Regions from separate parts of the Alkalibaculum bacchi genome, predicted to be linked through region 3. Evidence: riboswitches for the same ligand, from Rfam matches in the RefSeq annotation. Region 3 holds a riboswitch; each other region holds the start of a gene.
What was found. Region 3 has a riboswitch for molybdenum cofactor ahead of DES36_RS12105 (aldehyde ferredoxin oxidoreductase family protein). Riboswitches for the same ligand answer to the same signal wherever they lie in the genome.
Positions count from the first base shown of each region.

Region 1: linked by a shared signal. The riboswitch ahead of DES36_RS09240 (ABC transporter substrate-binding protein) and the one ahead of DES36_RS12105 (aldehyde ferredoxin oxidoreductase family protein) in region 3 are both predicted to bind molybdenum cofactor.
Region 2: linked by a shared signal. The riboswitch ahead of moaA (GTP 3',8-cyclase MoaA) and the one ahead of DES36_RS12105 (aldehyde ferredoxin oxidoreductase family protein) in region 3 are both predicted to bind molybdenum cofactor.
Region 4: linked by a shared signal. The riboswitch ahead of nuoE (NADH-quinone oxidoreductase subunit NuoE) and the one ahead of DES36_RS12105 (aldehyde ferredoxin oxidoreductase family protein) in region 3 are both predicted to bind molybdenum cofactor.

Region 1 covers NZ_QNRX01000011.1:54,933-62,580, reverse strand. The annotation lists gene DES36_RS09250 (ABC transporter ATP-binding protein) at 1-638, opposite strand, end outside; gene DES36_RS09245 (ABC transporter permease) at 638-1,327, opposite strand; gene DES36_RS09240 (ABC transporter substrate-binding protein) at 1,493-2,404, opposite strand; molybdenum cofactor riboswitch at 2,397-2,516, opposite strand; gene fdhD (formate dehydrogenase accessory sulfurtransferase FdhD) at 2,675-3,475, opposite strand; gene DES36_RS09230 (MOSC domain-containing protein) at 3,543-3,980, opposite strand; gene DES36_RS09225 (molybdopterin biosynthesis protein) at 3,983-5,902, opposite strand; gene DES36_RS09220 (molybdopterin molybdotransferase MoeA) at 5,912-7,141, opposite strand; gene fdhF (formate dehydrogenase subunit alpha) at 7,468-7,648, opposite strand, start outside.
Region 2 covers NZ_QNRX01000006.1:21,017-28,664, reverse strand. The annotation lists gene DES36_RS05665 (sensor histidine kinase) at 1-607, shown strand, start outside; gene DES36_RS05660 (DUF975 family protein) at 864-1,661, shown strand; gene DES36_RS05655 (MogA/MoaB family molybdenum cofactor biosynthesis protein) at 1,909-2,400, opposite strand; molybdenum cofactor riboswitch at 2,541-2,689, shown strand; gene moaA (GTP 3',8-cyclase MoaA) at 2,872-3,834, shown strand; gene moaC (cyclic pyranopterin monophosphate synthase MoaC) at 3,831-4,307, shown strand; gene DES36_RS05640 (MOSC domain-containing protein) at 4,509-4,952, shown strand; gene DES36_RS05635 (putative ABC transporter permease) at 5,170-5,595, opposite strand; gene DES36_RS05630 (DUF3793 family protein) at 5,720-6,298, shown strand; gene DES36_RS05625 (O-antigen ligase family protein) at 6,673-7,648, shown strand, end outside.
Region 3 covers NZ_QNRX01000018.1:31,407-39,054, forward strand. The annotation lists gene DES36_RS12095 (M48 family metallopeptidase) at 299-1,540, shown strand; gene DES36_RS12100 (iron-containing alcohol dehydrogenase) at 1,914-3,080, shown strand; molybdenum cofactor riboswitch at 3,140-3,244, shown strand; gene DES36_RS12105 (aldehyde ferredoxin oxidoreductase family protein) at 3,308-5,107, shown strand; gene DES36_RS12110 (MoaD/ThiS family protein) at 5,212-5,433, shown strand; gene DES36_RS12115 (HesA/MoeB/ThiF family protein) at 5,733-6,449, shown strand; gene DES36_RS12120 (DegV family protein) at 6,528-7,415, shown strand; gene DES36_RS12125 (formate/nitrite transporter family protein) at 7,586-7,648, opposite strand, start outside.
Region 4 covers NZ_QNRX01000011.1:46,343-53,990, reverse strand. The annotation lists gene fdhF (formate dehydrogenase subunit alpha) at 1-1,562, opposite strand, end outside; gene DES36_RS09210 (NADH-ubiquinone oxidoreductase-F iron-sulfur binding region domain-containing protein) at 1,590-3,176, opposite strand; gene nuoE (NADH-quinone oxidoreductase subunit NuoE) at 3,169-3,675, opposite strand; molybdenum cofactor riboswitch at 3,971-4,091, opposite strand; gene DES36_RS09200 (FmdE family protein) at 4,409-6,001, opposite strand; gene fdhF (formate dehydrogenase subunit alpha) at 6,378-7,648, opposite strand, start outside.

The DNA of each region.
Region 1 (7,648 bases), on a different contig from region 3:
TATATAATATCTTTTGATGTTCCTGCTTCTACTATTTTACCTTTTGCCATAAATACGCATTCATCTGCTACTTTGCTAGCTAGTGCAGGATTATGAGTGACAAATATAATGGTGCTGCGCTCAAGTTTGTTCACTCTCCTCAAATAATCTGCAAGAAGTTTATTTCCTGTAATGTCTGTAGATGAAGATGGCTCGTCCATGAGAATCAACGCCCTTTTTCTTACTAATAATCTTGCGATAGCCACTCTTTGTGATTCTCCACCAGATAGTTGTAACGCATTTTTATTTGAGAATTCATTCATACCTACATACTTTAAAGCTTCCTGTATCCTCTGAGAACTTCCTTTTCCTTTATCTATTCCTAAGGATACATTTTTTAAGACTGTAGTATCAAACAAATAGATTTGTTGAGGCATATACGAGACTTTGTCATGATCAATATGAGGTTGTCCATTGTAGTAAATGGTTCCTTTAGTAGGTTGTTCAACTCCTGCGATCATTCGCAGTAAAGTTGTCTTTCCTGCCCCATTTCCGCCTATAATCGCATAGATTTTCCCTGCACTAAACTGGTAATGGTTCACATGTACAACTTCTTTTTCATTATAGACTTTTCTTATACCTTCTATCTTTACTTTCATTAGCGTTTCTCCTGAATGTGATGGGCAAAATAATTTATGACAAAAGAAATACTTAATAATATGATACCTAAGGCGAGGGCAATATCAAAATTTCCCTTTCCAGTCTCAAGAACAATAGCCGTAGTCATTACTCTAGTTCTAAATTGAATATTTCCTCCTACAAGAGTAATTGCTCCTACTTCGGAAATAGCCCTCCCATAGCCAGCTATAATGGCTGAAATAATAGGATATCTGCACTCGTGAAATAGCAATCTTAATATTTTCCCATCCCCTAAACCAATGCCTTTTCCAGTCTCCCAAATGATCTTTACTTTTGATTTTACAGCTGAAATAATGAGCCCAGTGACAATAGGAAAGATGATTAAGACTTGTGCAATAATCATAGCAACAGGTGTAAATAAGATATCAAGAAATCCTAGGGGCCCTTTTCTCGATAGAATCATATATACCACAAGACCTGCCACCACTGGTGGTATTCCCATAAAAGTATTGATCAGCCGCACAAGAATCTTTTTCCCTTTAAACTCTCTGCTTCCAATAAAAATTCCTGTTGGAATGGCGCCAAGAGCTGCAATAGTGGTGCTGGAAATGGACACAATTAAGGATAGAAGAATAATCATATATACTTCTCTATCTAAAGATGTAATTAATTTTAATGCTTCGATTAAACTCGTCAGTATCTGATTCATTGTCCCTCCCAGTCCTAAGGTACTCTCTTAATATACAAAAGGTCGCTATGGGCAGCGACCTTTTTTCACCATAACAAATCAAGATTCATAAGCTAGCACCCACGCCGGCTTGGATTATTATAAAAGCTCCTTAGTACTCTGTTTCTTGACTTGTTATAACATTATTTATTTCCCTTGATAATTTATAGAGAATAATGCATCGCCGTATTCTTCTTTACCAAATTCACCAATTTTAGCTAAAACTTCATCTGAAGTAATCCATTTTAAATAAGCATCTGCGCCTTCTTTATTGATGCCTTCCAATTTATCAGGATTAGCTTGGATTACTGTATATTGATTCATTAAATCATCTGATTCGCCTACAATAATGTCAAGCTCAAGCTTGTCTTTCATAGAAAGGTAAGTAGCTTTATCTGTTATAGTATATGCGCCTTCTTCACTAGCCATTTGAAGAACATCTCCCATGCCCTTTCCTGCAGACATGTACCAATCTCCCTCTGGTTTTATAGAATTCGCTTCCCATATTTTTAATTCTTTTTTGTGAGTACCAGACTCATCTCCTCTAGAAACAAATGTAGACTTTGTGTCTGCAATCTTCTTAAAGCCATCTGCTGCAGTATCTCCTTCAGCAATTTTAGCTGGATTATCGCTAGGTCCAACAATTACAAAGTAATTGTACATGATTTCAACTCTTTCTAATCCATATCCTTCTTCTACAAACTTCTCTTCATCAGCTTTCGCATGAATCAATAAGACATCTGCATTGCCATCTCTACCTGTTTGAAGAGCTTGTCCTGTTCCTTGAGAAACTACATCAAGAGTGTAGCCAGTTTCTTTTTCAAACATTGGTGTCAAATAATCCATCAGCCCTGAATCGTTTACACTTGTAGTAGTAGCAAGAGTAATTTCTTTGTCACCAGCAGTATTGTCCTCAGGTGTATTATTTTCTTCTGTAACTTGTTTTGGTTCTTCTGTGGTTTCATTTGCCTTATTACTGCAAGCAGTAAATGAGAAAATCAAAAGTGAAATAAGTAATAAAATAGATAATTTAGAAATCCATGATTTTTTTATAAACATATATCTTCCTCCTTTTCAAAATGGAAGGCAGTACCGTTTACAGCACCACCCTTACGTTTTTGCAACCATAGAACTTGTCCTTAGGTTGCAAAAATCGGAGCTTTTACTACTCTATTGTAACTCGATTGTGTTTAAATTGTCAAGCAGAGTGCCTTCGGTACTCGCTCTAAGTTCTACGTTGTAAGTTCTATGTAAGAAACAATTGTTGAACATTAGTCCAGCAATCGTTAGGCGCGTTGGTTTTCCACTTTCTGCTTTCCAACTTTTACGCTAAAATGAAATCCTCTCTGGTGCAGAATAGATATTTCCTTGATCTCCTCTAACATACCCTAGTAGAGTAATATTGTATTCCTGCCCTAATTTTACTGCAGCAGAGGTAGGAGTAGATCTCGAGACTAGAATAGGAGCACCTAATCTAATGATTTTCGTCATTATTTCCGAAGATATTCGCCCACTAACAAAGACAATGCTGTTTTCACACAAGTCCATTTTACCTTCTTTTAGTAAAATACCTGTTATCTTATCAAAGCAATTGTGCCTTCCTATATCTTCATTTAATATTTGATATTCTGGGGTATAAAACAATACGCTATGGACGCCGCCTATTTCTCGGAATATTTCAGATTTGTGCATAAAGTTCTTCATACTGCTTAATATGGTCTCAATAGGATATACTGTCTTACTATCAGCTGAAAAGTACTGGCTTTTCTTTAGGGGGTTAATGTAGGTATAACATTGACCACAACCAGAAGTCACACTCCTTAAGCTCTCTTGCCTGTTGACTTTTATTTCCTCTTTTAGCTCCACAATAACTGCCTGCATTCGCTCATTATAGTAGATTTCTTTTATATCCTCATAAGAGTTAATAACCCCATCATTGTAAAGAAAACCAAGAGTCAATTCTACTTCGTACTGATTTAAACAGAGAAGGGAAACCAATTCTTCTCCATTGACGATAATCTTTAGAGAAATTTCGGAGATGATCTTCTTTACTACTTCTTTTGTATAAAATTTGTCTTCTTCTTTTTCAATTTTTAGCACATCAAACTCTTGATAAATGTTTTCTTCCATATAAGCACCTCTTTTGTCTCTTTTAATCCGATTCTGCTATTGCTATACCACCTGACAGGGACCCCTCTTAGATAAGTTTTACTATGTCTCCTAATTTTATTTCTCCACTTGTAATTACTTTAGCAAAGATTTCACTGTGAATCAATTTGCAAGGCATCTTTGAGCGAGGTAATTGGCATGAATCTGCGTGGCAATCTTTATTACACTCTGTCAACCCTAGCTGTACTTGTCCTATTTCTAGTACATCGCCTATTTTAAGTGCCTCTAAAGGAATACCCTCTAATGTTATATTTTCCTTAAATTTATTGAAACAAAGACCCTTTTCTTCTTCCTTATCCATCCAGTCTTTTATCTCTGCAGATGTAATAGAGACCTGCCTATCTCCCTTTCCCTTGTGCCTGTCACCAAATACTCCCTGACCAGCTTCCATTTTAAGGACTTGTGATGGTTCCCCAACTTGCCCTTTTGTTTTATTGCAATATAGTCCTACTACTTTACCCTGCACCTTTATACCTCTTCTCTTAAAAGCTGAATTTCTCCTATACGATTCAGAGAGTATCCACCTAATTCCTGCAGTCTCTCTTTGAATTTTTCACTTTTTAGGACATCTAGGAAGGACTGAATAATTGGCAGGTCTAGGTAAGTTTGTGGTATAGCAAAATCGTATTCTTCTTCACCTATAGGGATAAAATCTAAATCCATAGCTTTCGCAGCAGACTGGATGCCCATTCCTACATCTGCACTATTACTTCCCACTAAAGCAGCTACTGCCATATGAGTTGAGGCTTCTCGATCATAGCCTTTAATCTCGTCTGGAGAAATGCCCATCTCCATTAATTTGTAATCAAATAGCAATCTAGTGCCTGCTCCCCTTTGCCGATTTACAAATCGATGGTTTTTTAAATCGTCTATTCCTTGAATATGTAATGGGTTTCCTTTTTTCACAATTAAACCTTGTATACGCCCTACTCCTTTTATAAGGGCCATAGGATCTTTAAACATTCTCTTTATATAATTTATATTATACTCTCCTGTTTTTTCATCTAAAAGGTGAATAGGAGCCATGTGAGCTTCTTTTCTCATTAATGCCATAAGCCCACCCATACTACCGACATGAGTGCTAGACACAAAAGTATTTGGATGGGTATTTGGCATCATATCCCCTATTACATCTAAAATTAAATCGTGGCTACCTATGACTACGACGGTATTTTCAATTTCTTGTAAGCTTCTATATAATTCAATCTTTACTTTTTCGCCTGCTTCAACGCCTTCGCTATTTTGATCGATGACACAAAAGCCATCTGCACGAACTAAAGACATAGCTGCTCCAGCACCTCTCGCCAATGGCGCTGCCACAATCTTACCACCTACACTACCTACTTTTACCCTTACGTATTCCTTGTGTTTTAAGCTGGACACAAGCCTTTTGGTGATAACAGCTTCAACTTCATTCGTTTTGTCCTTTGCTTGTCCACTAAACATGTTTATTACAGGTATTACAAAGTTTTCAAATCCTATATAAGCAGATACAGGGTACCCTGGTAAGCCTATTACAGGCTTGTTATTTACAATAGCTAGTATGACAGGCTTTCCTGGTTTGATGGCCACACCATGAATCAATACTTGTCCTAATTCTCTAAGGACGTGTACGGTATAATCTTCTGTTCCCGCACTAGAGCCTGCATTGACAATAACCATGTCGTATTTTTCTGTAGCCTCTTTGATTTTTTCCTTGATCTTGTCATAATCATCTTCTATAGTTGGAAATCGATGAGGTATGCCTCCTAGTAAAGTAATCATGTTTTCAAACATTCTGGAGTTGGATTCAATGATATCCCCTTCTTTTGGTTCTTCTGTAGGTTCTATAATCTCTGTACCTGTAGGAAAAATAGCTACCTCAGAACACTTTATCACTTCAACTTCTAAAATTCCTGCAGAAAGAAGTACACTAATATCAATGGGGCGTATTTTATGATTGCTGGGTAACAACATCTCCCCTACTACTATATCTTCTCCAATGGATCTTATATGTTGCCACGAAGAAGCGGCAGATACAATTCGAACTTTATTTTCTACACCAATGTCTATGAGATCTTCTGCCATGATAACTGCATCGTAAGGTGGATTGATTGGATCTCCTGTATCGACTACTTTAAAATCAACTCCTAATTCTAAATCAATAGGAGTAGCTTCATTAGCACCAATTGTCTTCTCCGAATTTACTGCAATTCCATCCATGGCAGATGCATTGAAAAGAGGCGAACAGTATTTAGCAAATATTGCATGTCTCGTCACTCGATTTAAAGAAGCAGTTACGGGAATGGTTTCATAAATTGGCGACCATATCTCTTTGATAGCCTTAAGATAAATTGCAATTGCTTCGTCTACAGGTGTGGTCTTTAAATATAAATTTCTTTTTTCCATAGTATCCTCCTATAGTAAGTGAACATAAACCATTTCGCCTACGTTTAGTCCTTCATGATTTTGATCTATAAATATATATCCATCTGATTCTGTCAATGTACTCATTAGCCCCGATTTTCCAAGTATCGGGCGAGCAATATAAGCTCCATTACTTTGAATAAGCTTTACTAATTGACAAGTTAGCCTACCTGGTGCACTGGCCACATTCGTCTCCATTTTAGCAAGAACCTGTATGTTCTTAGGTCTCTCCTCAAATGTTTCTTTCAGCCAAACTACAATAAGCTGGAAGACGATTAAAGCTGCTGCAGGATGGCCAGGAAGTCCTATCAAGATGGTTTTGCTTTTATCATCTACACCCAAAATAGTGGGCTTACCGGGCTTTAAGGCGATTCCATGAGTGAATACTCCAGGCTGAGACAACTCATTTAAAACTTTTGCTGTTATATCCTTTTTCCCTTGGGAGCTTCCTCCTGATACTACTACTATATCACTATCCTCCATAGCTTGTGATACAGCCTTTTGCAAAAGCTCTTCTTCATCTTTTAATACATAAGTCTGCTTTACTTTAAATCCCTGTTTTGTTGCCATAGATTCGATGGCATAGGTATTAATGTCATGAATTTGACCAAGCTTCGCCTGATCTTTAAGGCCTACGAGTTCATCTCCTGTGGAAATAATCGTCAGCGTAGGCATTTTATATACTTTTACTGTTTCAATACCTACAGATGCTAAAGTCCCTACTTCTTGAGCCCGAACTAAGGTCCCCTTTTTTAGCATTAATTGACCTTCTTTTCGATCTTCTCCAATAGATATAATATTGCTTCCTGAAGAAACAGTGCTATAAATGGCGACTTTAACTTCGTCAAAGAGCTCACTATACTCCACCATGACCATAGCATCTGCACCTTCTGGAACCATACCGCCTGTAGGGACATAAGCACATTGTCCACTTTTTAATACATGAGTAGATGGATATCCAATTTCAATTTCTTCTACAATATCTAAAAATACAGGCAGACTATCACTAGCACCCATTGTATCTTTAGCAATTACAGCATACCCATCTACTGTAGAGCGAGGAAATTCAGGAACCATACAAGGGCTATATATATCCTGTGCTAAGACTCGATCTATTGATGATTGAATGGTAATTTCTTCTGTATCTAAAAGAGACCATTGTACTGCTGAATGCAGTTTTTTTCTAGCCTCTTCTAAGGTATCTACTTTTAATAATTTCACAAATTCCCCTCCTTTGTAATGTAAACTCTACTGATTTAGTGTAATCCTTATCAAGGTCAATACACCTTATAAAGTCTTTTATGAAGCACGGTTTTCACTTTTATTTAAAAATATAAGATTATTATATATGAAGATATGATAAAACTCAATTGGGAACGATGATTGACGATTGTTAAATAATTAGAAAGAGAACCATCTCATGTGTGTTTTTTTGCCGTCAAATAAATCGTAATCACCTTTACACAACAAATCTACCCTAAAAGCAAGCTTTTCTACGAAAAAAGGCAGATATCTGCAAAGATACCTGCCTTCATAGCTAGCTATAATTAATTCTTCTTAACTGTTGCAGCGCATACTTTTAACTCTGGAATTTTTGCGATTGGGTCTAGTGCTGCGTTTGTTAGTAAGTTTGCTTTTCCATCTTCAAAGTGGAATGGCATGAATAGAACGCCTTTTTCTATTGTATCTGTTACATGGGCTTCTACATTAACTTTCCCACGGCGGCTA
Region 2 (7,648 bases), on a different contig from region 3:
TGTGGACCTTTTGAAGCGGGAAGATTTGCAAGGTGAAAATACAAGGGAATACGTAAGTATACTAGAGGAAAAGTCAAATCGACTAAAACAATTAATTGATGATTTATTAGAGGCGAGCAAGGCATCAAGTGGCAATTTAAATGTAGAATTGCAAACTTTAGATCTTAATGAATTAGTACAACAATCCATTGGAGAATACGAGGAAAAATTGCAGGAGAAGAATATCGAAATCAGAGCAAATGCCATCATAGAAGATATACTCATACAAGCAGATGGCAAGCATATGTGGCGAATAGCAGAAAACTTATTTACTAATGTTATTAAATACACCATGCCCTATACGAGAGTGTATATTGAAACAGATGTAGAAGATGGCTATGGAAGAATTATCATGAAAAACGTATCTGCTCAAGCCTTAGATATAAGTCCAGAAGAACTAACACAAAGATTTGTGCGAGGCGAGGAATCTAGGACTACAGAAGGTTCAGGACTGGGATTGTCTATAGCACAAAGTTTAACTGCTATTCAAGGAGGCAAATTTAGCATCAATATAGACGGGGATTTGTTTAAAGTAACAATAGAGATGCCCCTGAGTCAGTCATCCTGAGCGCCAGCGAAGGATCTCTACAAATGAACGACGAAGAGCAAGTAATAGATAATTAAAATGAAACTTCTTGTATTAGACCCCAACTATTCTGATATTTATACCTGTTAATATTATTTTGAGAAATCCTTCGTTGCAAGCTCCTTCAGATGAAAAATGCAGTAGCATAATTAATAAGCATCTTAAAATATCTATATCATAATAAAGAATCATATAATATAATAAAGGTATTCAATATTATGAAAAGGTGTGATGAATGATGTGGACTCGTGCAGAATTGAAAACGAGAGCGAAAAGCGTGTTGAAAGTTACCTACTGGAAATCTTTCTTAGTCAGTATTATTTTAGCTATTGTAGGAGGCTCTGGCGGTGGTTCGTCTTCCATGAGAGCGCGGATGGGAAATGAGACTGGTGCGAATTTTTTAGACGAGTATAATTACAGTAATGGTGATTTCAATGGTTTCGGCAATGAGATCCCTTTCGACTCCATTATGGATGGGGAGATGTTAGCATATCTCTTAGCTGTCTTTGGTATCATTGCTCTAATTGCTCTCCTTGTAGGAATTGCTTTACGTATTTTTCTAGGGTATCCTTTAGAAATGGGTGGGCGAAAGTTCTTTGTGCAATCTTCTAGATACGGCGCAGATTTAAACTATTTAGGATACGGATTTACGAAGGGCAACTATTTAAATATTGTAAAGACCATGTTCTTTCGAGATCTTTATATCTTCTTCTGGAGTTTATTGCTAATTATACCAGGTATTATAAAATCTTACTCCTATAGTATGGTACCTTATATTTTAGCAGATAATCCTCAAATGGAAACGGATGTAGCCATTCAGATGAGCATGAACATGACAAAAGGACATAAGTTTAATATGTGGGTCTTGGATCTGTCTTTTATTGGATGGTATATACTAGGAATGATTGCACTAGGAATAGGAATTCTATTCGTACTCCCTTACGAAAACGCTACAAAAGCAGAACTTTACATAGAACTTAGAAAAGAAGCCATTGAATCAGGACTGATATCGGCGCACGATTTAGTGGAAAGCTGAATGCTGAAAGCGGAAAGGTACAATCTCGCCTAGAGGCGAGAAAAAGTAAGATCCTTCAGCTAAAGCCTCAGGATGACAATGCAGCAGCTATGGTGAAAGGATACCTTCGACACAAAACGGTATCTTTGACACAACAGGATCCCAAAGCTAGCTTAGGATCCTGTTTTAGTCATCCTGAGCGACAGCGAAGGATCTTAGACCCCAGAGCCTACCCAAGCTCTCACCTCTAACTCTCACTTCCAACTTCTCATTTCCTGGCGCACTCTCCGCTTTGTCCTTTTAGGATTTCAATGCCATGACCTAGAGCTGGTAAGATTATATCTAAAGCTTCATTTACGGCTTTTGGACTTCCTGGCATATTGATGATTAATGTCTTACCTCGAATGCCCGCAGCAGCTCTTGACAGCATAGCTCGGTTTGTGATTTTCATGCTTTCTGCTCTTATTGCTTCGGGGATGCCTGGCGTTTCTCTTTCAATAATATCTTTTGTAGCCTCTGGCGTAATATCTCGTGGAGAGAAACCGGTGCCACCTGTTGTGAGAACTAAATCTAAATGTAGTTCATCTGCCATTCGAATCAATGCACTACTAATGACTTCTCTTTCATCGGGAAGGACTAGGTATTCAACTACTTCTCCATCTATTTCAGCTACTCTTTCCTGTATGACTTTACCGCTTTTATCTTCTCTTTCCCCTTTGTGACCTTTATCGCTGGCAGTTAAGATTCCAACCTTTATCATTAGAAACACTCCTTTGCGTATTTTAACTGTATTGTAACATAAAGAAGTGTCGCTTGCCATGGCCTTACACGAATAATCGTTAAATAATTATTAAACTATCGTTCATGTACTTGACATCCTTGTCTACGTGAATTAAACTATAAATATAATAACTCCGAGTTGCTCAACCTAAGGGATACTATGGTTGATTGACCGTGGGTAAGTTTGGAAACGACCTTGCCTTCCGAATGACCGAGAGAAATGAAAGGTATTTCTTGAGGATTTGAAAAGGAGAAGATATTGTTATGATTAATTTTTGTACTCTTTTTTACATATTAATTCATATCCTTTTCTTCTATTCCTTTGTGAAAAATCTCTGGTTCTTTATGCAAATTGTAAACAATTACAACAAGCAATCTGTATATTTTAATTAAGTATGTAAAAGTAAAGCAAAACAAAATACAGGAGAAATCCTTAAATGGATGTGAAAGAATGAAGGATCGATTTAATAGAGAAATAAAATATTTGAGAATTTCAATTACAGAAAAATGCAATTTAAAGTGTATTTATTGCTCTCCTTCAGAGGGAGAACAATGTGCAGAGGAACGAGAAAAACACCTTACAGCAGAGGAAATTGAATCAGTAGTCCGCTCTATGGCTCAAATTGGAATTTCAAAGGTTCGAATTACAGGAGGAGAGCCACTCATTCGAAAAGATGCATGCGAAATCATTGAAAGAATTGCTAAAATTTCAGGTGTTGAAGATATTTCATTGACTACTAATGGAGTTATGTTAAATAAGATGGCAGAAACCTTAAAGAAAGCTGGTTTGACTCGGTTAAACATAAGCTTGGACTCCTTAAAAGAAGACAAGTTTTCTTATATAACTGGAGGGGGAAAATTAAAAGATACTCTAGCTGGTATCGAAAAATCTTTGGCCATAGGTTTGCAACCTGTAAAAATCAATACTGTTCTAGTAAAGGGAGTAAATGACGATGAAATCGATTCTTTTATAGAGTTGACAAAGGATATGCCCTTACAAGTTCGATTTATAGAGCTTATGCCCATTGGACCTTTTGGAGAGGCTAATTCAGATAAAATTATTCCAAATGAAGAAATCATCGAAGCTCGCCCTCAATTGGTATTTGATTATAAAAGCAATAAAGGTCAACCTGCTACCTATTATACAATAGATGGTTACAAGGGAAAGGTCGGATTTATTAGCCCTATGAGCCATAAATTTTGTTCAACTTGTAATAGGATCCGATTAACTAGCGATGGTAAGCTAAAACCTTGTTTGGGAAATAATGGAGAAATTGATTTAATAGAGACGATTCGAAAATATCCTGATAAACTAGATCATTTAATACAAGATACAATTTATAACAAGCCACAGGGACATAATTTTGGAAAGGACTTCTCATCTGTGAGAAGTATGAATAAAATTGGAGGATAGCTATGAGTCTTACACATATAGACGAAAAAGGAAATGCAAAGATGGTAGATGTTTCGGAAAAACAAATGACTAAAAGAGAAGCCATCGCCGTAGGTAAAATATCAATGAAATTAGAGACTTTGGATATGATTATAGAAGGGAACACCCCAAAAGGTGATGTACTAGCTACTGCTCGAATAGCAGGCATTATGGGGGCAAAGAAAACCTATGAATTAATCCCCATGTGTCACAATATTCCTATAGATTCTGTCAAAGTTGAATTAAAACCAAATAGAGCGGAAAAAGCCATAGAAATTACGGCTATAGCAAAATGCACCTATAAAACGGGAATTGAAGTAGAAGCATTAACTGCTGTTTCCATTGCAGCATTAACCATATATGATATGTGTAAAGCTGTAGATCGGGGAATGGTAATAGGTGATATTACACTGGTGAAAAAGACTGGTGGGAAGTCGGGAACGTTTGAGAAATAGGTGGTCAGGTGGTCAGCAAAACCACATTTCGCCTAAAGGCGAAGTAATGTAGAGAATGATGCTCTTACCGTTGTGGTTGATGAATATTTACTAACAATTGTTTAGCTATGGTTTAACGATCGTTCAACAATGGTTCAACTATTGTTAAAAGAAGGACCCTGCTATATGGACATGAAATAAAAATCAAATTGGAGGTAAGGCATGGCTAAAGTAACTGCTATTAATATAAGTGAAAAAAAAGGTGTTATAAAGACACCTATACCTGAAGGCGTTTTTATTGAAGATTTTGGTTTAAAGGACGATGCCCATGGTGGAAAATGGCATAGACAAGTAAGTCTATTAGCCCAAGAGAGTATAGATAAGATGATTGCACTAGGTGTAGAAAATCTTGATGCTGGTAAATTTGCTGAGAACTTGACTACTGAAGGTTTAGAATTACATACTTTACCCGTTGGCACAAAATTACAAATAAACGATGTGCTTATGGAAGTCACCCAAATAGGAAAAGAATGCCATACTGGTTGCGCTATAAAGCAACAAGTAGGAAAATGCATTATGCCTACAGAAGGGATTTTTACGAAAGTGTTAAAAGGTGGCGTTATTCGACCTGGAGATGAAATTGTAGTAACTAAGGTGGTAAGGTAGTCAGGTGGTAAGGTGGTCAGCAAAATCTTAACTCGCCTAGAGGCGAGAAAAGGACCCTAGCCCCTGCCTCAGTCATCCTGAGCGAAGCGAAGGATCTCTACCAACTAAGTATTAAGATAATCTATTATAATAGGCAGAGTAAAGAAAATGTGCCTCGGCACTAAAAAAGGCTATAGCTACCATCGGTAGCTATAGCCTTTCCACTTTCCGCTTTATACTACACTCTTAATCTCATATCAATAGTATCGAGTCCATGGTGTATTCCTTCAAATATAAATCCTAATGCAGACCAAACAGGCATAAAGGATAGGGTAATCAATCCATAAAAGGATCCCCAATCCGTGTAATTCCACGGACATGCGCCTAGTAAAACCTTAAGTATACCTCCAGTTAAAAACTCTACTGTGTATATGAGAATCATATAAATCAGACCTCTAAACATAGGGTTTATTCTTTTCATTTTATGGTGGATTGGTTCAAAGAATACAGCCAAACCATAGATAAAAAACATCCAAACTGAAGTTTTCGCCTCCATTGTATAATTATTGTTTAGTAAAGACTCTAATCCTGTCCAAAAAATCTCTAAGCATATACCAATTAGGCCGTAAATAATATATCTGTGTATAAACATATTTTTTTCCATATCTTTATTATTGTTCTAAGAAATCAAGCTATACTTATAAACTTTTGGTAAATAAAATACCAAATTTAACAAGCAAATTTAATATAAAAACAGGAAACAATAAGAGCATGGAGGTGCTTTTATTGTGAGAGATCATCAAATACAATGGAACTGTATTCGCAAACTAAATAGACTAAGAGGGCTTGATCAATTAATTGCAACCATTGGTTTTGGAGTTGCTCCGACAATACAATCCATTAAGCCGTCTTCTTTATTGACTCTAAATTCGCGTCAAAATCGGTTAGATTTATGGATGAAAAATCAGGATGATATAGCCGATTTTTTTGGGTTGCAGGTCTTTTGCCTTAGAGAAGGTACTAGTAGCTCAACTTTTTTATTTTATAAGGAGGAGAATTTGAAAAGTCATTTACAAAGAAATGATATTAGACAAATTCTCACAAGTAAAGGTTATACTGGAGATCTAAATAGCCAGCTAGAGAAATTAAAAGAAAATTATATAAAAGAATTTCCTCATGAAATTGGACTTTTTTTAGGAATCCCCTCTGAAGATGTAAGGGGCTTTGTTTTAAATGGCGGAAAAAACTATTTATTAAATGGATATTGGAAAGTGTATAATGATGTAAATTATGCTATTCAGATATTTCAAGAATATGATGATGCTAGAGTTCATACATTAGATACGATATTAAGCTATATCAGCTAAAAATTATCTTATATTTTGTAATAGAAAAATTAATCTAGTGTATTAGGAAAGTTCTACTTTTGAATTTAACTATTATATAAGCCATCTTTATGTGTAGTTGAATCTTTGACCTGTGAGACTCGACCCTAGCACTGATAGCTTGCAGCTGATTGTTGATGGCTAAAGTGCCAAAGGCACTTTCTTGCATTAACGCTCTATCTCGTTCATCATTGTAATCTAAAAGGTTTTAATTAGAACTTACAACGTAAGACTTAGAACTAAAGTGTTGTAGATGCTTTATGAAAGCTTAATGTAATATTTACAATATATTCATAACTTTTTCCATAATATGTGATAAAATTAAAGACATATATAAAGAAAAACAGGTGTAATTTATGTTGAATATTGGAATATTGGCCACAGTACTTAGTCCTTACCTAAGTGTGGTGCCTCCTATTATAATGGCTTTTTTAATATATAAAAAGAAAATACCCATTATCCTACATCCTATCAATGTAGGTTTGTTTTTACTCTTTATTTGGTCTATTATATCAGGAATAGCCAATAAATCGCTTTTATCAGCGCTAGCATCATTTCTTTTATTGTTATATATAAGCTTAAATATTTATTTACAGGATTATTTGAAAAATCAGGAGACGATTGATAAATTCTTGCATAAGGTTTGGACATGTTCTTTTATGGCAGGTATTTTAGGTTTAATTGAAAAACTAGCTTCCTATTTTGTAGATATGACCTGGACATCTGATCTATATTTTAAAGGACCTTATAAACCTACTGTAGAAAATTATAGAATTTATAGCACTTTTGGAAATCCCAATATTGCCGGAGCTTGGTTTGCAGCTATGGTGTTATTGGCATTTTACTTGTATGGACGAAAAAAAGAAGACAAAAAAGGATGGTATTTGCTTAGTATGGGGGTCTTTGCCCTAGCTTTAATAGCAACAGGTTCTAGGGGGGCTACTGTAGGTTTGCTACTTGGAATACTAGTATATGGATTGTGTAATAAGAATAAAGTGGCGAGGATTACATTAATAGCCATCTTTGTTGCAGTTCTTGTCTTCGCACTATTGTCTCCAGAAATCAATCATCCAGCTAAGAGCAGAAATATTATATGGGAAAAATCCATACATTTGTTTTTAGATAAACCTATTACTGGTTGGGGAACTTTTGGAATATGGCAGAATATAAAGAAGACTCATGCTCATAATATATGGATAAGTATGCTTGCTTTATACGGCGCTGTAGGTTTAACATTATATTTATGGGTGAAAAGTTACATTATTAGATTATTGTTTTTACTCGGCAAAAATAATAATCCTGCGTTTCCTTTATTGGCTTCCATTCAAGGGA
Region 3 (7,648 bases):
CAGCTGTCAGTCATCAGCATATTGCATTCCTTTTAGGTCAAGATCCTTCGCTGCGCCCTAGGGTGACTGGGGCAGGAGTTAAGGTCAAAGGTAATGAATAGTTAATCAAGCTTTAATCTTAAAGTAAGTGAAAAAGGAATCCAAGAAGATAATCTTGGATTCCTTTTTAGGATACAATTAATTTTGGTAATAATATAAAGTTATAAATCATATATAAAGATTTAGGAGACAATATTTAAGTCTCTGTATAATTGATTTTTATCCTGTTATAAGAATTTATAGATAGGAAGGTGATGGAGTGAACAAAAAGTTACAGAGGGCGATGGTGTTGTTTTTTGCATTATTAATACTTTTTATAATGGTGGTTTATTTTGCTGAAATAAATAATATGAATGACCTTAGGGTAGAATATCCACAGTTACAAGAGGAAGCTTACTCTTTTCGAAAGGATAATTTAAAGGTTTGGGGAGTTCGATTACTACTTACCTTTATAATCCCTTTGCTTTTCTTAACTTCAGGTTTTTCACAGAGGATAAGCACTTTAGCAGGAAATAGGAAGGGGGTGTTTCAATCAGGTATTCTTTATGGAATGATATTTTTTAGTCTGATATTTCTTATTAGTTTGCCACTAGATTTTTATTCATCTTATATCTTACCTCATAAATACGGACTAAGCGATCAGAGTTTTTTTAGGTGGCTTGAAATAAATATAAAAGAATTTTTAATTAATGATTTGATTATTTCGCTATTTTTATGGATTCCATACCTTATTATTTATAAACATCCTAAGACTTGGTGGTTTAAAATAGCTCTGATTATTATACCGATAATAATTTTTATTACCTTTATTTCACCCCTAGTGATTGATCCGATTTTTAATGAATATACCTCAATTGAAGATGAGAAGCTTGGTCAAGAAATTGAAGGATTGCTCTCAAAAGCAGGTATAGAAGATGCTGGGATCTATAAAGTAGATAAGAGCAAAGATACAAAAACTATGAATGCCTATATGACAGGTATTTTCGATTCTAAAAGGATTGTCCTGTGGGATACAACGATTAATAATTTAGAGGAAGATGAGGTATTAAGCATTACTGCTCATGAGATTGGACATTATGAAAAAGGTCATATAGGCAAGAGCATTATTATTAGTTCCATTAGCATATTCTTGATTATTTACTTAGTATACCGTTTGTCAACATGCATTCTTAAATTATCCAATGGTGCTTTTGGCTTCAAAGACTTATGTACTTATGCATCCATTCCTTTGTTGATTATAATGCTCAATCTGTTTTCATTTTTATCTAATCCTATTTCTAGCTACCTATCTCGTAGTATGGAAATTGAGGCGGATCGATATGAAATTTCACTAACAGAGGATAGGGAATCTGCGGTCAGTGCCATGGAAAAATTAACAAAAACAAGTCTAGGTTTACCACGCCCGTCTAATATCTATAAAATATGGTATCACACTCATCCAACTTTAGAGGATAGAATAGAATTGTATAGATCAGTAGAATATGAAAAGATCGAAAATTAAAAAAAGTCCAAGTCAAAAGGCTTGGATTCTTTTTTGCACAAAGTCTCAGCTCAAGGTGGTTTAAACATTTATATTTTAATGATTGTTAAATTAAATATTATCATAAATCGATTTCATTCACATATTATATTAAATATTGATTATAAAAAAAATATTTATATAATATCATTTGACAATTTAACAGTTTTTTTGAGTCTTAAAGAACACGCAAATTCTTGACCTGTAAGGGATTAAAGTATAAAATCTGATTAAATTTTTTTCAATTCAGTGATTTAAGTAACTAGACTACTTAAAAGTAAGTACTTGCGGAAGTTTGATAATTATCTTACAATTAAGAAGAATCAAAATAATTATAAATTAGGAGGAAATTATTATGCTAAGATTTACTGTACCAAGAGATATTTATTATGGTGAAAATGCGATCGATCATTTAAAAGATGTTAAAGGTAAAAAGGCAATATTGGTTTTCGGTTCGGAAAGATTAATTAAAGACGGAACTATTCCTAAAATCGAAAGTTTATTAAAAGAAGCCAATATCGAAACAGAATTATTCTATGGCGTTGAAGCTGATCCTGGAATCAATACTGTTAAACGTGGCGCTGAAGCAATGAAAAAATTCCAACCTGACGTAATCGTTGCCATTGGTGGCGGCTCACCAATAGACGCTGCAAAAGCTATGTGGTTGTTCTATGAATATCCAGAAATGACTTTGGAAGAAGCTACAAAACCATTCTCACTACCACCATTAAGACAAAAGGCACAATTTATTGCTATAGCAACTACAAGTGGTACTGGTACAGAAGTTACTTCATTCTCAGTAATAACAGATGATGAAACAAGCTTTAAATATCCTCTTGCAGACTACAATTTAACTCCAGATATTGCAATCGCTGACACAAATCTGGTTAAAGGCTTATCTAAAACACTTGTAGCTGATACTGGAATGGATGCTTTAACACATAATTTTGAAGCATATGTAGCAACTGCAAAAAATCCTATTTCTGATGGGTTAACAATCAAATCGACAGAAATGATTTTTGACAACTTACATAAATCTTTTGAAGGCGATATGGAAGCAAGAGGTGAAATGCACGTTGCTCAAATGATGGCAGGTATGTCTTTCTCTAATGCTATTCTTGGAATCGTTCACTCAATGGCTCATAAATCTTCACATCATTATGGTATAGCACATGGTCGTTCAAACGCAATCTATTTACCATATGTTATTCAGTTTAATGCTAAAGTAGCAGCAGCAGACTATGCAGACTTAGCGAAGAGACTTGGATTAAAAGGTGAAACAACAGATGAATTAGTTGCAGCATTAGTTCAAGCAGTTAAAGATTTAAGAGCTTCAATGGGAATGCCAGGATCTCTAAAAGAATTTGGTGTAACAGAAGAAAAATTCAAATCAAACATAGACGAAGTTGCAGAATTAGCTGTAGGAGATCCTTGTACAGGAACCAATCCTAGAGAAATATCTGTTGCAGAAATGAAAAAATTGTTTGAATATGCTTACGAAGGAAAAGAAGTAGATTTCTAGAGCATAAAACTATTATTATGTATTGTTGAAAAAATATGAATTGTATATTATAATAAAAGTATAAATAAAGAATCCGAGTTATATTAGCAGGAAATATAACCATTGGGTATTAACCGTTTAATTAATGCCTCCCGTGTTTGGAAAGGATTCTATGTAGCTTGAATTGTTAATCGTTAACAATACACGCAGGCATAGAATGCGTGATAAATATAAGGAGGTTTTTTTTAATGAAAACTGCTTACAATGGTAAACTAGCGAGAATTAATCTTTCTACAGGAGTAATTCAAACGGAAGAACTTGACTTTGACCTAGCAAAAAAATTCATTGGCGGAAGAGGCCTAGGAACAAAAATCATTTATGATGAAGGAATAGCTACTGTTGATCCTTTATCAGAGCAAAATAAACTTGTCTATATTCCTGGACCAATGACAGGTACATCCTCACCTACGGCAGGTAGATACATGGTTGTTACAAAGTCACCACTAAATAATTTTATTGCCAGTTCAAACTCTGGTGGTGTTTGGGGCGCAAAATTAAAATACGCAGGATGGGATGCGCTTATCGTTGAAGGCAAATCGGATAAACCTGTGTACATAAATATTGAAGATGAAAAAATTGAAATCCTTCCTGCAGACCAATACATGGGAAAACTAAGTGAAGAAGTAGATGATTTATTAAAAGAAGTTTATCCTAAGTGTTCTGTACTTAATATTGGACCTGCTGGAGAGAATCTGTCTCTAATGGCAGCAATTATGAACGACAAACACCGTGCTGCAGGTAGAAGTGGCGTAGGTGCTGTTATGGGATCTAAGAACTTAAAGGCCATTACAGTTACAGCTACGAAAACAGTTATTGAACCAAATGATGCTGACAAATTAAAAGAAGCTACTAAAGCTTGTCTCGCAAAAATTAAAGAAAACGGTGTAACAAGTGGTGGACTTCCATCTTTTGGTACAGCAGTATTAGTTAATATTATTAATAGCACAGGATCCCTTCCAACTCGAAACTGGCAAGAATCTTATTATGATAAAGCTGATGACATATCTGGTGAAACACTAAAAGACAATCACCTTGTTAAACAAGGATTTTGCCATAGATGCCCTATCGGTTGTGGTCGAGTTATTGATCTAAAGGGTAAAATAACTGGCGGACCAGAGTATGAACCATTATGGGCATATGGAAGTAACTGTGATGTAAATGATTTAGAGGCTATTAATGAAGCAAACTATCTATGTAACGAGTATGGTCTAGATGCTATTTCAACACCATGTACGATTGCATCTGCTATGGAACTTTATGATAATGGCTATATTAAAGAAGAAGAATGTGATGGCATTCCACTTGCTTTCGGAAGTTCAAAAGCCATTGTTGAGTGGACTAGAAGAATCGGAGAAGGAAAAAGTCCATTAGCTAAATTAATGGCACAAGGATCTATGGCTTTATGTGAGCACTATGGTCATCCAGAGCTATCTATGACTGTAAAAAAATTAGAGATTCCTGCTTATGATGCTCGTGGAATCCAAGGAATTGGTATTGGTTATGCTACTAGCAATAGAGGCGGATGCCATGTTCGTTCTTATACTATATCTCCAGAAGTTTTAGGACTGCCAGCTCCTGCAGATCGTACAGAAATAGAAGGAAAAGCTGCTTTGACTAAAATCTTCCAAGATTTAACCGCTGTTATCGATTCTATGGGATTATGTTTATTTACATCTTTTGCACTAGGTGCAGATGAATATGCAAATCTATTAAATGCAGCTACAGGAACAGAATATACTGCAGAAGAACTTCTTCTTGTAGGAGAAAGAATCTATAATATTGAACGTATGTTTAACAAAGCTGCTGGAATGAAGTCAGAAGATGATGGATTACCAAAGCGTTTAACAGAAGAGCCTATTACAAATGGTCCTTCAAAAGGCATGTTAAGTAAAATAAACATTACATTACCTGAATATTACGAAGCACGTGGATGGGAAAATGCGTTCCCAACTGAAGAGACTCTAGCACGCCTTGGGTTAGATAAATAGTATCTATATTAAATAATTTTATATCCCAATAGATGACTTTTCTTTTAGAAGAAAGACATCTGTTGGGATGTTTTCTAATTTTAAGTGTTAGGAGGTTAATGTAGATGATTGAAGTGAGGCTTTTTGCAACATTTAGAGAAGGGAGAGAAAAAGTACAGTTTTTAGACCCTAAGACCTATAAAAATGCGTACGAAGTGCTTGACTATCTTCAAATTCCTTATGAGGATGTTGCAATCTATCTAATAAATGGACGACATGCTAAATTAGATGATTACATAAAAGAAGGAGATATTCTAGCCATCTTTCCACCTGTAGGAGGTGGCTGAACATAACAGATATTCTTTAATGAAGGACTTGTTATAATAAAATTATAATATATTTGAAGCAAGCTGCAAATGTAGTGGTTCCATCTATACTTTGCCAATACGAAGATAGAAGGATTTGTTTACAATTAAATAATAAACTACTAAAGGGGTGATAATCAATCACCCCTTTAGTGTATCTTTAAGACATTGTTAATAAATAGCAAAAAACTATAGTATATTATATTAACAGATGGTATTCTAAGATAAAGGATAAAATATGGAGGATATATAACAATCTTCTTCACTTAGGAGGTAGAAGAATGAGATATGAACGTCAAATAATTATGGATGAAATAGGGCAAGAAGGACAAGAAAAACTGGGTAAATCAACTGTTGTAGTAATCGGATGTGGAGGGCTTGGAAGCCCTGTGCTAACGTATTTGACTCTTGCAGGAATAGGTAAATTGATTATTATCGATTATGATGAAGTGAGCGAATCCAACTTAAATCGCCAATTTCTTCACGGAGAGGGGGATATAGGTAGGCTAAAGATTGAGTCCGCAAAAGAGCAGCTCCATGCACTTAATAGTGAAACTGAAATTATTGGGATTAAAGAAAAATTAGATGAAGATAATACAAGCAAAATCATCCAAAGCGCAAATGTTGTAGTGAATTGTGTAGATAATATTCAAACGAGGATACTCGTCGGTAGAGAATGCATAAAACAGGGTATTCCATTAGTCGAGGCTGGAGTACAAGGGTTTTATGGCTGGATCATGAATGTTAGACAAGAAACAGCTTGCCTAGAATGTATTGGTTTTGAAAACATCAAGCTAAAGCCCCCTTTACCGATTATCGGAGTTACAGCAGGAGTGATTGGTTGCCTACAGGCAAATGAATGCATAAAAATCCTTCTAGGACTGAAAGGAACATTAGATGGAGTAATGCTACAATATGATGGAATAGATGGTAGTTTTGATCGTATTAAATTGCAAAAGGATTTTTCTTGCAAAGGACACAGTTGTAAAAATAATTAAGGCTATTTGTTCTGGTATTACTAGATATCTAAACTATCTAATATAAATAATAAAAGCATAAAATAGGGAGAAGTGATTATGGGGGATTTTATACTGAGCAGTTCCTCGACTGCAGATTTACCAAAAGAGCATTTTGAAAAAAGAGATATCCATTATATTTGTTATCATTATTTCTTAAACGATGAAGAATACGTAGATGATTTAGGTCAATCTATGCCTCTAGTAAAATTCTATGAAGCAATGCGACAAGGGGCATCGACAAAGACGACACAGATTAATGTAGATGAGTTCGTGAAGTACTTTACACCATTTTTAGAGCAGGGATTAGATATCCTCCATGTAGAACTATCAAGCGGTCTTTCAGGAGTGATTAGTTCTGCTAATATAGCAAAAAACACTTTATTAGAGAAATTCCCAGACCGAAAATTATACATAGTTGATTCACTTGCCGCATCTGGAGGATTGGGTCTACTCATGGAAACTCTTGCGGATTTGCGAGACGAAGGTAAGGATTTAGATGAATTGTATAGCTGGATTGAAGAATATAAGCTCAATATGCATCATTGGTTTTTTGTTTCAGATTTGACTTATCTCGTTCGAGGAGGTCGAGTATCAAAAGTTTCAGGATGGGTTGGCAATATGCTAAATATCCATCCACTTTTGAACATTGATATGGAAGGTCGTCTCATTCCGCGATTTAAAGTCAGAGGAAAGAAAAAAGTAATCAATCAGACTTTAAATCAGATGACGGAACATGCTGAAAATGGTTTAGACTATAGCAAAAAATGTTTTATTTCACATGCGGATGCTCTGGAAGATGCACAAAAGTTGGCTCAACTTATTGAAGAAAAATTTTCAAAATTAAACGGTAAAGTTCAACTATCCAATATTGGAACGACCATTGGTAGTCATACGGGCCCTGGAACGGTTAATCTATTCTTTTGGGGTGATAAGAGAACAGACTAAGTGCTATATAGCAATTAGTCTGTTTAAACTAGGATGAGAGAATTGTGATTAAATTATAACAAAGGTACCAGTATGAATCGATTACAAATTCACACTGGTACTTTTATATTAAACTATTATTAACAAACTATTAAGTATTATTTGTGATATAATTTCAAATTTACAATATTTTAATTGCTTTCAATAGCTTCTGATTTTTTCGTATCACGAGCTATAGAGAGATAAGGAAGAGC
Region 4 (7,648 bases), on a different contig from region 3:
ACGCCTTCTGTTCCACTGCTGTGTTGTGTAACACCCATTGCGTATAAAATAGACGCAGTTGGTGCAGTTGCGTACATTTTTGCAGCTTTTACTAGATCATTTGAGTCAATTCCACAAATGCGAGCTACTACTTCTGGTGTATACTCTTTTACTACTTCTTTTAATTCTTCAAAACCTTCTGTACGACTATTTACATATTCTTTATCTAAAAGATCTTCTTTAATAATTACGTGCATCATTCCATTTAATAGAGGAATGTTTGTACCTGGTTTAATTTGAAGGAAAAGATCTGCTTGTTTTGCCAACGGTATTTCTCTTGGCTCAGCTACAATTAGTTTAGCACCTTTATTTAGCCCTTGTCTTACATTCATACCGATAACGGGATGAGTTTCTGTAGTATTAGAACCTATAATAAAATAAAGGTCGCTATCTTTCACTTCATCGATGGTGTTAGTCATGGCTCCTGAACCTAGAGTTGTAGCCAAGCCTGCTACTGTAGACGCATGGCAAAGTCTTGCACAGTGATCCACATTGTTGGTTCCAATAGCTGCACGCATCATCTTCTGGAATATGTAATTTTCTTCATTTGTACAACGAGCGCTAGATAGTCCAGCAAAAGCATCTGGTCCGCTTTCTTTTTTAATAGCGTTCATTTTATCTAGTATAAGAGTAAGCGCTTCTTCCCAAGATGCTTCACGGAAGACACCATTTTCTTTAATTAATGGAGTTTTTAATCTATCATTAGAGCGTACGAAGTCGTATCCGTATCTTCCCTTTACGCATAATCTTCCGTCGTTTGCCTTTGTACCTTCTACAGCTGATATCCCGACGATGTCATCGCCCTTCATATGTAAATACATTTGGCAGCCTACACCACAGTATGGGCATGTAGTACGTACTTTAGTGATATCCCAAGCCCTACCTTTACCTACAGATTTTTTACTAACTAAAGCCCCTGTAGGACATACTTGAACACAATTTCCACATTGAACGCAACTAGATTCTCCCATGCCGTCGTTATAGTCACATATGACCTCAGAAGAAGATCCTCTGTAACCTACAGATAAGACTTTATTACCTACTAAATCACTACAAACTGTAACACATTTATTACAAAGGATACATTTTCTGTTGTCCCTTGTAATCATGACGCTTGAATCGTCTATGATTTGCTCTGGTAAAGATTCCATTTTAAATGCTGGCATATGAATCCCTAAATCATAAGCTGCACTTTGTAAGCTACAATCTCCATTGGCTTCACAAGACATACAATCGTGTTGGCCATTAGAAATCAATAAGTTTACGATATTTCGGCGAGCACTTAGTACATCTGGTGATGCTGTATGAATAACCATACCATCATATATTTTTTGATTACATGCTGGTGCTAACTTCTTTGACCCGACGATTTCTACGACACATATTCTACATGAAAAAGTATCGTGAACGCCGTCAAGGTGACAAAAAGTTGGTATATGTATTCCATTTTCTTTGGCTACTTGAAGTATGTTTTTTCCTTCTTCTGCCTGTATTATCTTATTATCAATTGTTATTGTAATCATCGTCAACCTCCTCCTTTTATTCGTCTACTATTTCGTTATGGCGTCAAACGGACAATCTTGATAACATACGCCACACTTAATACATGCTTCTTGATCTATGACAAATGGTATTTCTGCTTTCTTGTCTCCAGTAATGGCATTTACTGGGCAATTCTTTTTACAAATACCACAGCTCTTACAAGTGTCTTCTTGGATTTCATAAGCCGTTAAGTTTCTACATACTCCTGCGGAACACTTGTGGTTTAAGATATGATCTTCGTATTCTGATCTAAAGTATTTTAAGGTACTTAAAACAGGATTTGGTGCGGTTTGTCCTAATGCACATAGGGACGATTTTTGGATATCTTTTGCTAACTGCTCTAAATCATCGAGGTCATCTAGCGTTCCTTTTCCTTCTGTGATTTTGTCTAGGAGTTCCATCATTCTTCTCGTTCCTAAACGACATGGAGTACATTTTCCACAGGACTCGTCTACAGTAAACTCTAAGAAAAATCTTGAGATGTCCACCATACAAGTATCTTCGTCCATAACAACCATACCACCAGAGCCTACGATAGAACCAATTTTAGCAAGGGATTCAAAGTCTACTGGAGTATCCATTAAGTCTAGTGGAATACATCCACCTGATGGACCACCTGTTTGTACTGCCTTTAATGCTTTACCGTTTGTTACGCCACCACCGATATCGTTAACGATTTCATTTAATGGCATACCCATTGGTACTTCAACAAGTCCAGCGTTTTCTACTTTTCCTACAAGCGCAAATACTTTCGTTCCAGGTGATTTTTCTGTACCAATGCTTCTAAACCATTCTGCTCCCTTTTGGAAGATAATAGGCACACATGCAAGGGTTTCAACATTGTTTAGAATGGTAGGCTTTTGCCATAGACCTTTGTGAGAAGTTCTTGGTGGCTTCATTCTTGGCATTCCTCTGTTCCCTTGAATGGATTCCATAAGAGCTGTACCTTCACCACATACAAACGCTCCAGATCCAAGACGTAAATCAAGGTCAAAATCAAAACCAGATCCTAATATATTTTTACCTAGTAAGCCATATTCTCTCGCTTGTTCGATAGCAATGCGTAGCATTTTAACTGCTACTGGATACTCTGCTCGAACGTAGATATACCCTTGACTAGCACCAACTGCATAAGCGCCAATGGCCATTCCTTCTATAACAGCATGAGGGTCGTTTTCAAGGATATTACGATCCATGTAAGCACCTGGATCTCCCTCATCGGCGTTACAAAGGAAGTATTTTTGATTGGCTTGGATGCCATACGCCTCGTTCCACTTTCTTCCAGTAGGGAAACCTGCGCCTCCTCTTCCTCGAAGGTTTGCTTCTGTCATTAGATCAATTACATCCTTTTGCGTTTTTTCAGACAGAACTTGCTCTAATGCACGGTAACCATCAAATGCTATGTAATCATCAATATTTTTAGGATCAATTAAACCACTATTTTTTAATGCAACTCTTGTTTGCTTTTTATAGTAATCTCCAGCTAAGACAAGACGACCGTCTCTCATCTCTGCTGTGCCGTTTGCTAATAATTTTGCTTCTAATTCTGGTTTGTGAGACTCACGAATACGATGTAGTTCTTCTCTATTAATCAACGCACTCAACCTCCTGACTGTATTTCGCTATTATATCCTTAACATCAGACTTTTTAACCTTTGCATAAACGTCTTCATCAACTACAACTACTGGTGCTTTACTACAATCTCCTACACATCTACAATCTGTAATAGAGAATTGAAGATTTGGAGTCGTTTCACCACCTTTTATTCCTAAGATATTTTCAAATTCTTCTAAAATATCTTGTGCGCCTTTTACATAGCATGCCGTTCCTAGACAAATGCTAATATTGTGCTTGCCTTTAGGAATAAAGGTAAATTGAGAGTAATAAGTCGCCACGCCAAATACTTTTGATGCAGGTACGGCTAATCCACTAGCGATCATTTCCATGATTTCTTGTGGTAGATACCCAAATTTAACCTGAGCTTCTTGTAGGACTGGAATCAAAGCCCCAGGCATTTTTCTGTGTTCTAAAATAAACTCCTTAAACTCTAGGATTTTTTCTTTGTTCTTTTCAAGATCAAAGGTAAACTCCATACATACTTCCCCCTTTTGTTTTTTATATTAATTTAAGTAAATCTATAACATGATATTTTACATGCCTATGCATAAGGAATGGACTATGTACATAATATCCATATATTAATACATAAGTCAACATGTTATTTAATTAACAATTATGGCGTCAATGTACCATAAACTGAAACTAATACCATAAAGTAAAACTTTTTTTTGCCAAATAAAAAGAAAGGTAAAGGCTTGAAAGATTCACATATTGTATTTGTATACAAGAACAATACTTACTACTTGCGTACAATACGATATTCATGTGACCTTTTCAAGGTCTTCTCCTTTCCGCAATGGGAGGCGTTATCGTTTCCGATAATACCCTATAGATTCATTATTCCTAGATTTTATCCTTAGATACAATGAATTCGGAGTTTATATAATTTATAAAACTAGTATAACGTTTTTTTTTTTAAATGTCTAGCAAAATTAGAAATTTTGTCTTATATACAACTTATTTTAACTTGTACAGAGATTATTTTACAATACATTCAGTGAGGTTCTAGAGCAAGAAAGTACCTTTGGCACTTTAGCCATCAGCAATCAGCTGCCAGCTATCAGTGCTAGGATCGAGTCTCACAAGTCAAACATTCACCTACACATAAAGATAGTTTATATAATAGTTGAATTCAAAAATGAACTTTCGTAATATATAAAAAAAGCGATCAGCTGATGTTCGCTAATCGCTAATTGTATTATCATATTAAAGTAGTCGTAGTCCTCCATTACCTAGCTTTGCCAAATCCCCTCTCTTGATTTCTATATTAGCAAGTAAGCAAGGAAATATGAGATCAAAGCTAAAATGCTTATTGTAGATGCCCCCTCCTGGAATACCTACAATCTGTACATCTCCAATTTTACCTAATGCCATCATGCAACCAGGTAAAACAGGGAGCCCGTAGAGCACATCTTCTGCACCTGCCTTAATAATCCCCTCTAGAGTTACATCATCTGGATCTACGGAAAGACCAGCTGTAGCTATGATTAAATCTGCCCCAGATTGAATAAGCTCTTGTATTTTACTGCTGATTTTCTCTGGATTATCAGGGGCTATTTCTCTAGCAACAACCTGGCAGCCGTAGGTCTCCACTTTTAACTTTATAATTTCTGTGTACTTATCTTCTATTTTATTTTCATATATTTCTGTTCCAGTAATGAGAATTCCTACTTTTGCCTTTCTAAAGGGCATTACTTTTATAAGAGGTTCTTCTCCTAATATATTTATTGCTTTTAAATAGTCCTCATTAGAAATGTATAAAGGTATGGCTCTTGTGCCTGCTATGAGTTGATCTTTTTTTACAAGAGTATTATTTTTTAGTGTAGCGCAGATCACGCCAAAGGAATTGTTAAACTTACAAAGTTTATCTTCATCAAAGATAAGTATTCCATCATACTCGGCAATAAAGTTTATTTTGCCTTCTTGTGCGGCACTATTTGCCAATACACCTTGACCTTTCATGGCAGATGCAAAGCTTAATGCTACTTCATTCTCGTGTTTATACTCTTTTATAAAAGGATTATTTTCCTCTACATATAAGTAATTCTTTCCAATCATTTTAAGTTTCTCTATGTCTTCTTCCTGGATTACATGACCCTTATAAAATTCCGTTCTCTTTTCTGTCTTTGATATTTTTGCAATATCATGAAGTAAGTGAAATCCAATAGATTCTTCTACTCTTGTTTTGTTCAATGATAGAGTATCCTTTACTTTTGGATTACCATTTTCATCAATGAGATCATAAGGCAATTCTTGTGCACATCCCCTGCATATACTGCCATGTGATTTAGGATATGTTTCATCACAAATAGGGCATACTACTGTTTTCCCCATCTTTTTCTTTTTTAAATGTTTTTTATGTACTTTTGTTGGCTCTATAGAAAATAATGAAGTTCCTGCATCAATCATTTCCTTGAACAGTAACTCCGTGTCCTGTTGATCCTTTGATTTTTGTTTTAAAAACCATGTCTCTACTTCATGCCATTTTTTAAGTTGGAATCTGTCTAAAAATACTCTTATGCCAACACCTGTATACTTATCGTAAAAAACAGCTGCAAAACGACCAAAATCTAGTATCTTCAACCACCCATTCCCTACAGAGCAAGGAGTCAAAAGCTGAATAGCATCCGGTAAACAAGTTTTTGTCTCGCAGATCACATCAAACAAGATGTCTCTTGGTAAGTTTTCTATGGCAATATTCACCATAAAACCTCCCAGTAAAACACCTGGTGCTACAGTACCGTGAAAGGCCTCTATTGTATTTTTATATTCTTCATAAGTTAAATTGCCAAATTTCATATATCCACCTCTATATTTGTTTTATTAGTTTCTAGTTCTTAATCACTAGCAGAAATCGTCTTCGATGATTTCGTTGTAAGTTCTACGTAATATCACTTAGTTACCGCCAATAACTAAGAATTAAAAACCTATTAACAATAGTTGGACGATCGTTGAGTAATGGTTAAACTATTATCAAGCAATCACTTTAAAAACAAGTGGAAGAAGTATTGAATACTCCTCCACTTATTTTAAAATAGGGAAATTCTTCTTTTGAATTTAACTACTATTTAAGCTATCTTTCTACGTAGTTGAATCTTCGACCTGTAAGACTTTACCCTAGCACTAGTGGGTAATTGCTGATAGCTGATAGCTAAAGTGCCAAGACACTTTCTTGTTAAGATATTTTTTCTATTGCTACAGCACAAGCCTTATACTCTGGTGTCTTTGTAATACTGTCTTTTCCTGTAGAAGTAGTTAACCAGTTGGCATTGTTTTCAAAGTAGTGAATTGCCATCCAAACAAGCCCTGGTTGAATTCTTTCAGAAACTCTTGCAGTCACTTTAACTTCACCTCTTCGAGATCTAACGATGATCTTTTCACCATGTTCAATGCCAAGTCGTTTCGCATCTACATCGGAAATATCTGCGTATTCTTCTGGCAATAAATCATTAAGGCCTTTTGCTCTTCCTGTTTGAGTTCTAGTATGATAATGATATAATCTTCTTCCTGTACTCAATGTAAATGGATACTCTTCATCTGGCACTTCTGTTGGTGGTCTCCAGTCTAAATCTGATAGATATGCTTTTCCACCAGGGCGAGCAAAGTTTCCATTCATATGTAATATTTGTGTGCCTGGGTCTTCAACTGACCTACATGGCCATTGGATACCATCTTCTTCTATCTTATCAAAAGTAAGACCTTTAAAATTATCTGCTAATGGAGCTACTTCATTATCCCAGATTTCTGGCCCGCTACTAGCTTCCCAGTTGTGACCAAAGCGTTTAGCCACTTCTTTAAATATCCACCAATTTGGTTTTGCATCTCCTGGAGCATCTTTTATCTTACGAACTCTACTTACTCTTCTTTCACAGTTTGTAAAAGTTCCATCGTCTTCACTCCATGCAGCAGCTGGGAATATAACATCTGCATATTGAGTAGTCTCTGTCATGAACAAGTCATTACAAACTACGAATTCTGCTGCTTCTAAACAACTTATAACATGGCTAATGTCTGGCTCTGTAGCGACGATATTTTCTCCAAAGATCCAGAGTGCTTTTTGTTCACCTGTTTTTAAGCCATCCATCATGTCTGGAATCATTTTACCTAATTGATCTGGTAAGTTTTCAACGCCCCATGCTTTTTCAAATTTTTCTCTTGCTTTAGGGTCTACAACATATTGATAGCCGTGATATGTATTTGGAAGAGCTCCCATATCACAAGCTCCTTGTACATTGTTTTGTCCTCTTAGTGGGTTTACACCTGCATTTTCTTTACCTACATTGCCTAATAGGAGTTGTAGGTTTGCAACAGATTTAACATTATCTGTACCTGAATTATGCTCTGTAATACCTAATGTGTAAAGCGCCATTCCTGGTCTATTGTCCCAAAGCATATTCGCTATTCTTATGATTTGTTCTTCAGGAACACCACTGATTTCAGCTACTC